DNA from 2 places in the Desulfomicrobium norvegicum genome. Region 2 is predicted to be linked to the other one. Evidence: riboswitches for the same ligand, from Rfam matches in the RefSeq annotation. Region 2 holds a riboswitch; the other holds the start of a gene.
What was found. A riboswitch is a leader RNA that binds a small molecule or an ion and turns the genes downstream of it on or off. The one in region 2 is predicted to bind cobalamin.
Positions count from the first base shown of each region.

Region 1: another riboswitch for cobalamin. It lies ahead of BMZ24_RS16650 (sirohydrochlorin cobaltochelatase); the one in region 2 lies ahead of BMZ24_RS14100 (anaerobic ribonucleoside-triphosphate reductase activating protein).

Region 1 covers NZ_FOTO01000014.1:93,685-98,437, reverse strand. Annotated here, with positions in the region: gene BMZ24_RS16665 (ABC transporter substrate-binding protein) at 1-710, opposite strand, end outside; gene BMZ24_RS16660 (ABC transporter ATP-binding protein) at 703-1,488, opposite strand; gene BMZ24_RS16655 (FecCD family ABC transporter permease) at 1,485-2,492, opposite strand; gene BMZ24_RS16650 (sirohydrochlorin cobaltochelatase) at 2,497-3,378, opposite strand; cobalamin riboswitch at 3,472-3,649, opposite strand; gene BMZ24_RS16645 (TetR/AcrR family transcriptional regulator) at 3,777-4,373, shown strand; gene BMZ24_RS16640 (TRAP transporter substrate-binding protein) at 4,426-4,753, shown strand, end outside.
Region 2 covers NZ_FOTO01000010.1:102,355-107,107, forward strand. Annotated here, with positions in the region: gene BMZ24_RS14090 (acyltransferase family protein) at 1-319, shown strand, start outside; gene BMZ24_RS14095 (MFS transporter) at 326-1,561, shown strand; cobalamin riboswitch at 1,645-1,800, shown strand; gene BMZ24_RS14100 (anaerobic ribonucleoside-triphosphate reductase activating protein) at 1,866-2,504, shown strand; gene BMZ24_RS14105 (ribonucleoside triphosphate reductase) at 2,538-4,598, shown strand; gene BMZ24_RS19710 (hypothetical protein) at 4,682-4,753, opposite strand, start outside.

The sequences.
Region 1 (4,753 bases), on a different contig from region 2:
ACTGGGCTCGGGTTCATGGGGCCTGCCTGCATGAGATAGATGTCGGGGGCGAGGCGCAGGAGCTCCTCTTCGCCCAGGCGCACGAGCTTGTCCGGGGCGGCGACGCAATTTTTTCCACCGGCCTTGAAGATTATCTCCGACACCATGGAACCCTGTCCTGCCGCCAGGAGCGTGGGGTAGCGGGCCTCGAAGAAGACTTTCGGCCGGGGGGGCAGGTTTTGGGCTTCGATGCGCGCAAGTTCCGAGCGCATGAAACGGATGCGTTCCACGGCCTGATCCGTGCTGGCGGTCAGAGTGCCGAGGCGCTCCATGACGGAAAAAAGCTGGTCGAAATTCTCAAGATCAAAAACCGCGACCTTGAGGCCCCGTTTTTCCAGAAAGCGCACCGGTTCCATGGCCTCGCCCCGGCCGCCGAGCTGTAGGACCAGGTCCGGCTCAAGGCCGAGGATCAGCTCCGCGTTGGGCCGCAAATGAGTGCCGATGGACGGCTTGCCGGCGATGGACGGGGGCTGGTCGTCGCCTGCGGTGCGGGCGATGAGCAGATCCTCGCGGCCCATGTCGGCCAGGATCTCGGTGAACGCGCCGTAGAGGGCGATGATCCGGGTCGCGGGGGCATCGAGGCGTATCCGGCGGCCCTCATCGTCGGTGACTGAGATCCCGTCCAGAGAGGTTGCGCCCGCTGCCGCCTGAAAAAGGAAAAGGTTAAGCACGAGGCACCAGATAAGCTTGGGGAGTCCCGGTGAGAGGATGCTCCGCAACGGCGAGGGGTGTTTCATATATGTCACTCAAGGTTTGGGCCGTGAAAATTTCGCGGGTCGGTCCATCGGCCGCGACGGAACCGTTTTTCAGAAAGACGAGGCGCTGGCAATAGAGGGCGGCCAGGTTCAGGTCGTGGGCCACGGTCAGGATTGTCAGCCCTGCGGCATTTTTGACTCGCAGCAGCTCGTAGAGGTCCATGGTCCGGGCCACGTCGAGGTTGGACGCGGCCTCGTCCAGCAGCAGGAGCCTGGTGTCCTGGGCCAGGGCCTTGGCCGTGATGACCCGTTGCAGCTCTCCGCCGGAGAGCGCTTCGGTGGCGCGTTCGGCGAGATCGAGGCTGCTGGTCTCCTCCATGGCCGCCTGCACGCGCAGGTAATCATGCCTGGAGTAGCCGCCCAAAAATGAAATATGCGGGTAGCGTCCCATGAGCACCAGCGACAGGGCGCGCACCCCGGAAAGTCCCGGGTTTTTCTGGGCCACGGTGGCGCAATGCCGGGCCCGGGCCTTGGCCGACAGATCTCTTATGTCATGACCCGCGATGCGGATGCTGCCGTTGGCGTACGGCAGGACTCCGGACAGGGCGCGGATGAGGGTCGTCTTGCCGCTGCCGTTGGGACCGAGAATGCCCGTGAACTCGCCTTCCCCGACGTTAAGGGAGATGCCGCGAAGCACGGGTTGACCCTTGTAGCCTGCGCTCAGGTTCCGGATTTCGATCATCGGTGCGCTCACGGCCTGCGTCCCCTGGCCATGATCAGGCAGAAGAAGGGGCCGCCAAACAGGGCGGTGACCACGCCCACGGGTAATTCCGCTCCGTGGGAAAGGATGGTGCGGGCCAGGACGTCGGACCAGAGCAGCAGGATACCCCCGCCCAGGGCCGAAAAAAGAAGCAGGGGTCTGGAGTCCGGTCCGATGAGCATGCGCACCAGATGGGGCACCACCAGGCCGACGAAGCCGATGATGCCGGAGACGCTGACTGCCGCGGCGGTCAGCATTCCGGCGCCGATGAGCAGGCCGATGCGCGCCCGGCCCACGGGTACGCCGACCTGCGCCGCCTGCTCGGACCCGAGGCCCAGGATGTCGAGTTCCCGGGCCAGAAAAAGGACCAGGGCGGAGCCTGCGATCATGTACGGCAGCATGAGCCCCACGTGCTCGAATCCCCGCCCCTGAAAGCTGCCCATGATCCAGAACACGATGGCCGCCACCGATTCCTCGTTCAAGGACTTGATGAGGGCGATGGCCGCGCCGAGGAAGGTGGAGACGACGATTCCGCCCAGGACAAGGCTCTCGCGGGAGAAGTCTCCGGCTAGCCTGCTCATGGCCAGGACCAGGCTCATGGCCGCGAACGCTCCGCCGAGCGCGGCCAGCGGGAGGGTCGAAAGTCCAGCCACGGTCCAGCCCATGCCGAGAGCCAGGGCCGCGCCGCAGGCCGCGCCGCTGGATATCCCCAGGGTGAACGGGTCGGCCAGCGGGTTGCGCAGCAGGCCTTGAAAAACGCCGCCGGATACGGCCAGGGCCGCGCCGGTCAGGAACGAAAGCAGGATGCGACCCAGCCGGATGTCGCGTACGATGACCAGGTCCTGACTCTCGATTTGGCCATGGAGCATGGTCGCGAGGGCGTTATGGATGGCCTCGGCGGGCAGGGGGTAGGACCCGAAAAAAAGGGCCGCATAGATGGAAAGGGGCACGGCTGCCGCCATGGCCAGCCATGCCCTTGTGTGTCGCCTGTCGTTCATGGGGTCAGGGCAGGCGCTCCAGAGCCGCCTGCAGATGATTCAGCCAGATGTCGACGAAAGCCGGGACCTGTGCCGTTCCGCGCAGGACCGGAATGCAGGTCAGGCCGTCGGCGCCGAGCACGGATTTCCAGGAATCCTCCTCGTCTCCGGCCATGTCGTTCAGCGCATGGTCCCCGGCCACGGCCATGAAGGGCGCAAGATACACCCTTGAGATCTTGCGGTCTTTCAGAACCTGCCGCACGTCGTCCAGGGACGGCGTGCCTTCGACGGTGCCGACCAGGACCAGCGGGTCGTGCCGGTTCAGGGAATACTGCAGTCCGGAGTAATAGATGTTCGCGGGGTGGTGGGTGCCGTGGCCCAGCAGTACGACGGCTTCACCTGTTTTGCGTTCTGCCGGGAGACTGGCCATGATGGCCGAGGCGCAGGCTTCGACGTCGGCGGGTTCGGCCAGCAGAGGCAGGCCCAGGACCACGCTCTCCATGCCCTTGGGCAGGCCGGAAAAGGCCTGCACCGTGCGTTGCAGGCCGTGGAATTCCTCGCCCGGGATGGTGTGCAGGGACTGCACGGCCACATGCGTGAAGCCGTCGTCCATCATCCGCGCCAGGGCCATGGCCGGAGAATCGAAGTCCTGTCCCTGGGCGGCAAGTTTTTCGCGCACGATGCGCGAGGAATAGGCCCAGCGGATTTCAATGCCGGGAAAACGCAGCCTTGCTTTCTCCCCGATGTGATCCAGAGCGCCGCGCGCTTCGGGCACGGTGGTGCCGAAGGCTACCAGCAGGATTCCCTTTTTGGGCGGCCTATCCTTGTGTCCGGCCAGAACCGGGCCGTGCAGGGCGAGCAGAAAAAAGAACAGAAGAAGTCCGCAAACATGCGAGGCTTTGAACATGAGACCTCCAGGTTTGGCGGGGGCAGTGAGAAGAGAGAAGGACTGACGTCCAAGGGCGCGGCCCGCAAAAAACCCCCGTTGCAGGCAGCACGAACTGTGGTTGGACCTCGGACAGGTCTTCCGGCTCGTTTCACCAATCCTCGTCCTTCCCAGGAATGACCCCAGTGGACAGCGTGGAGGATGGCTTTTGAAACTTACGGCGGCGGGTCCGCTCCCGATTTGCACGGGATTCCCTTTTACACCCTAAGGTATCCGAAGTGGAAAAGACGCTAGTCGTGGCCCCGTGGGCTGTCAAGAAATCCTCCGTGGCGCACGCTTGACAGAATCAGGCTTGAGGAATACTTGGTCACAAAATGACTTCTGGTCACTTTATGACCGTTGTCCAACAAGGAATTCTCGTGGCCAGAAAGCAGCAGGAAAAATCACTCCAGACCCAGCGCGAACTACTCGATTCGGCGGAAAAACTTTTCGCCGCCAAGGGCTTTGTCGCTACCACTGTGGCCGAGATCACCTCGGACGCAGGCTATGCCAAGGGCAATTTCTATCGGCACTGGCAAAGCAAGGACGAGATCATGCTGGCCATCATCGCCATCAAGATGCAGTCCTACCGCGCCATGCGCGACGCCGCGTTGCAGGATGCTCACAGTCTTAAAGAGGTCATGGACCGCATCCTCGATTTTCTGGAGACCATGATCGACGACCGCAACTGGAGTTCGGTCTTTCTCGAATTCACCATCCATGCCTCCCGCAACGAGGACCTGCGCGCCCAGCTCAACCAGTCCCTGTATCGTCTCTCCAACGAGATTTTCGACGACATCGTCGCGCCGTATGTGCGCAGCGGTTATCCGGCGCGCAAGATCGGCGCCCTGAACACGGCCCTGTTCGAGGGTTTTCTGATCCATTCCTTGCTCGGGACGGGGACCATCGACCGCAAGGATTTTCGCCGGGCAGCCATGAAACTCGCTCTGGCCAACGCCCTGGATACCCAGGAATAATCAGGCTCGCGCATGGTGCGCGGTCTTACTTTTCACACGGAGGATTATTGTCATGAGGCTGTTCTTACGAGTCGCGACCCTGGCTTTCGTCGTTCTGGGATTTTCGGCGCAGGCCATGGCTGCGGGACCGGTCAAGCTGTCCTACAGCAATTTCTTTCCGCCGACCCACATCCAGTCGATTCTGGCAGAGGAGTGGTGCCGCGAGGTCGAGACCCGCTCAAACGGTCAGGTCGTCATCGACTACTATCCGGCGGGAACCCTGACCAAGCCCAAGGATTGCTATGACGGCGTGGTGCAGCGCATCTCGGACATCGGTCTCTCCGCGCTCGGGTACACCAAGGGACGTTTCCCGGTGCTGTCCGGAGTCGATCTGCCCATGG
Region 2 (4,753 bases):
GGCCGGAACCGCCATGATCATGGCGTTGGGGCGTGTGCTGCACAACGTCTCCCTGCTCGCTTTTTTTGGGCGCAATGCCATCATATTGCTCGGTTTGAACGGGGTGTTCTATCATTTTGTCAATCCTCCCGTTGCCGCGTGGAGCGTTGCCAATCTTCCTCCGGATGGCTGGAGCGTATTTCTAGTGAGTGTCCTGGTGACGCTCGTGAGCTTTGGACTCAGCCTTCCGATCATTCACGCACTCAACCATGCCTTGCCTCAGCTGGTGGGCAAGCCTCGTACGGCGGGTCGTTTCTTTGGCCCTCTGATCAGGGAGTAGAGGCTCGTGCTCTTGCGTGGCAGGACGGGGAACGGCCATGGGCAGGACAGCGAGGATGGACTGCGGCGCACGCTGCTGACCCTCAACGTCTTCGCGGCGCTGAAGATGACCCTTTTCCCCATGGCCATCATCACCTTGTTCTGGAAGGACGAGATCGGCCTGACCCTGACCGAGATCCTGACTCTTCAGGTGTTTTTCTCGCTGGCCAGCGTGATCATGGAATATCCGTCCGGATACGTCAGCGACCGCCTGGGCTATCGGTGGGCGCTGATCACGGCCTGCGTTTTCGGCATTGTCGGGTGGGGCTGGTATCTGGTCGCGGCGACCTTCTGGGGAGTGCTTGTCGCCGAGTTGCTGCTGGGCGTCTCCTACGCCTTCATCAGCGGATCGGATACGGCGCTGCTTTTCGAGACCTTGCGCGCCAAGGACCGGGTGGACCTCTACACCCGCTGCGACGGGCGCATGGTCGGATGGGCCCAAGGGGGAGAGGCCGCGGGCGCGCTCTTTGCCGGACTCATGTACGCGCACTGGCCGCTGTTGCCCTTCGTCGCCCAGATCGGGATCTGGACCCTGGCCCTGGGTTTGTGCCTGACCTTGAAAGAGCCCAAGGCGGAAAGCGGCGGGCCGGTGGTATCGCATCTGGCCGAAGCTTTGGGCGTTTGCAGATTCGCCTTTCGGGAAAGCTCGGCCATCCGGGCGACCATCATGAACGGCATGCTTCTGGGGCTGGCTTCCTTCTACATGGTTTGGCTCATTCAGCCCTATATGCAGGAATGCCTGGTTCCCGTGACATGGTTCGGTCCGGCCTGGGCCGGGGCCAATCTGGTTGTGGCCCTGGCTGCCGCAAACAGCCATCGGGTCGAGGGCAAGCTGGGCGCGGGCGGCATGCAGACGCTCTTTTTCGTGCTGATCGTCGTGGCGTATCTTGGACTTGGAACCGTCACGGCCGTGGGAGGTTTTTTGTTCTATTATCTGCTTACGGCCATGCGAGGGCTGCAAGGGCCGCTCATGCGCTCGCGGTTGCAGGCCTTGAGCAGCCGGGCGAACAGGGCCAGCATTCTGTCGTTGCACAGCCTGGCCTTCCGAACGGGGTTCGTGGCCACCGGCCCGCTGGTAGGTTTGCTTGCCGACAGCTTCGGTCTGTCAACGACCTTCCTTGTACTGGCCGTATTTTTTTCGCTGGCTCTTCCCGTGGCAGGACTGAATTTTTTACGCCATAACCGCTCGCATTCATTGACCTGAATTCTTCTTCCACACGGTAAAGACGCCCCTGTGGAAAAGGTTTTGGTTGATCCCGATGTCTCGATGTCCTAATACTCGACCTGTTCTGCGAAACTACTTCAGGAGCAAGGGAACCCGGTGCGAGTCCGGGGCGGTCCCGCCACTGTAATCCCGATTTCGCGCGTTAAAGGCTGATCCCGCAAAGGGAGACGCCGCGTGCGGGGGCAAGCCAGAAAACCTGCCTGAAGCAATTCTCTTAACCCTCTGCACGCGGATGCAGGGCGTTGAGTTGTTCAGAAAAACGTCATCACAACTTCGAGCGAACATGACTGACACGATTCCTTCATGGGAACGCGTGCGCGGCATGGTGCCGGTGAGTCTTTGCGACTGGCCGGGCAAAATCACGTGCGTGCTTTTTGCCGGCGGCTGCAATTTGCGCTGCCCGACCTGCCACAACGCATCCCTGGCCTGGAAATGGGCCTTGTTGCCGAGTCTCGACCGGGACATTGTCCTGTCTGACCTGCGCCGCCGCAAGCGCTGGCTGGACGGGATCACCCTGTCCGGTGGAGAGCCGACCTGCCTGGCGGATCTGGACGGGCTGCTTGAGGATCTTTCCTCGACCGGCCTGCCGGTCAAGCTTGATTCCAACGGCTCCGCCCCGGATGTCCTGGAGCGCGTGCTAGCGGCGGGGCTTGTCCAGGCCGTGGCCGTTGACGTCAAGGGACCCTGGTCGATGTATCCGGAGCTGACCGGGCAGGCTCTGGCGACCGATACGGCCCGCGACGCGCTGGAAGAGGTTTTTGGCCTGGCCCGCGCGTATCCCGGACGCGTCTATTTTCGCTGTACCAAGGTCCCGAGCCTGACCCCCGAAGATCTGGAGACGACCCGGGCCCAGATGCCGCAAGGCCTGTCCTTGCATTTTCAGGAATTTGTGCCGCCTCGAAGCGATGATGATTTTTCCTGATTCTCAATTCGACCGAACTTTATTGGAGTATTCATGCCTCAGCAGATTGTGAAACGTGATGGCCGTGTTGAATCCTGGTCCGTGGACCGGATAGCCCAGGCAATTTTGAAATCCCTCAACGCCAGCGGCATCAAGGATCCCATCCTGGCCAAGCGTCTGGCCGGAAAGGTCGAGTCCAAACTCGAAGCCGAGGTCATGCCCGAGCAGGAGCTGGTTCAGGACACCGTCGAGCAGGTGCTCATGGAGTCCAGGCTTTATCAGGTCGCAAGGCGCTACATCGTGTACCGCGAAAAGCGTCGCACGATCCGCAGCCAGACCGAAACCTTCCTGGACGTGACCGAGACCATCGACAGCTATCTGGACAAGTCTGACTGGCGTGTCAGCGAGAACGCCAACATGGCTCATTCCTTTCAGGGCCTGATGCTGCATCTGTCCGGCTCCGTTCAGGCCCGCTATTCCCTTGAGAAATATCCCGAGGAAGTCCGGCAGGCCCATGAGCACGGCTATTTTCACATCCATGATCTTTCTTTTGGCCTGGCCGGGTATTGCGCCGGTTGGTCCCTGCGCGACCTCTTGCTTGAGGGGTTCAATCTCGAAGGGCGCTGCTCGTCCGGCCCGCCCAAGCATTTTGACGCGGCCCTTGGACAGATGGTCAATTTTCTGGGCACGCTGCAGAACGAATGGGCCGGTGCGCAGGCCTTCAACAACGTGGACACCTATCTGGCCCCGCTCGTCCGCCATGACAATCTGACCTACGAAGAGGTCAAGCAGGCCATGCAGAAGTTCGTGTTCAACCTGAATACGACCTCGCGCTGGGGCGGGCAGAGCCCGTTCACCAACCTGACCTTCGACCTGGCCCCGCCCACGCACATTGCCTCGGAGGCCGTCATCATCGGCGGCAAGCTTCAGGACAGCACCTACGGCGAATACGCGGCCGAGATGGAGATGATCAATCGGGCCTTCCTTGAAGTCATGTTGGTCGGCGATTATCACGGGCGGATTTTTTCCTTCCCCATTCCAACCTACAACATCACCCCGGACTTTCCCTGGGAGACGGAGGTTGGCGAGCTGCTCCTCAAGCTCACGGCCAAGTACGGCGTCCCGTATTTTCAGAACTTCATCAACTCCGACCTGAAGCCCGAGGACGTCCGTTCCATGTGCTGCCGTCTGCAGATGGACCTGCGCGAGCTGCGCAAGCGCACCGGCGGCCTTTTTGGCGCGGGGGATCTGACGGGATCCATCGGTGTCGTAACGCTCAATCTGCCCAAGCTGGCCTATCTGGCCCAGGGCGAGGAAGACTTTCTGGACCTGGTGGGCGAATATGCCTCCCTGGCCAAGGATTCCCTTGAGTTCAAGCGCAAGATGGTCACCGACAACATGGACAAGGGCATGTTCCCCTTTTCCAGCCGCTATCTCAAAAACGGCTTCCGCAGTCATTTCAGCACCATCGGCATTCTGGGTGGGCACGAAGCCTGCCTGAATCTGCTCGGCAAGGGCATCGATACCGAGGCCGGGACGCGACTCATGGTCCGGACCCTTGAACATCTGCGAGAGATCACGGTGCGCTTTCAGGAGGAGACGGGCAGCCTCTACAACCTTGAAGCCACTCCGGCGGAAGGGACCAGCTACCGTTTGGCCAAGATCGACAAGAAGCTTTATGCGGACATCCAGGCCTCCGGAAACGGGGTGCCCTACTATACCAACTCGACCCTGCTTCCCGTTGGGCACACCACGGATATCTTTTCCGCCCTGGAGCACCAGAACCGGCTGCAGCCCATGTACACCGGCGGCACCGTTTTCCATAGCTTCCTCGGTGAATCCGTGCCGGACACGCAGGCCCTGAAGAGTTTTTTGGTGCGCGCCCTGACCGAGACCAAGATTCCCTACGTGTCCATCACGCCGACCTTTTCGATCTGCAAGGATCACGGCTATCTGACAGGCGAGCAGATCACCTGCCCGCACTGCGGCCAGGAAACGGAAGTGTATACCCGCGTGGTGGGCTACTACCGTCCGGTCAAGATGTGGAATCGCGGGAAACAGGCGGAATACAAGGATCGAGTGGAATACTCCCAGGCCTCCTGCTTCGGGCAATAGGGGGGAGAGGCTTTTAACGCCAAAACGGCCGGACTGCGATGCAATCCGGCCGTTTTTTTTGCGACTTCAGGGCGTGGGTGGTCTTATTTTCCGAGCGCCGATCTGCGCAGCCCGTTCAGGACGCCGAGCGCCGAGCGCAGGCCGCCGGCCAGGCT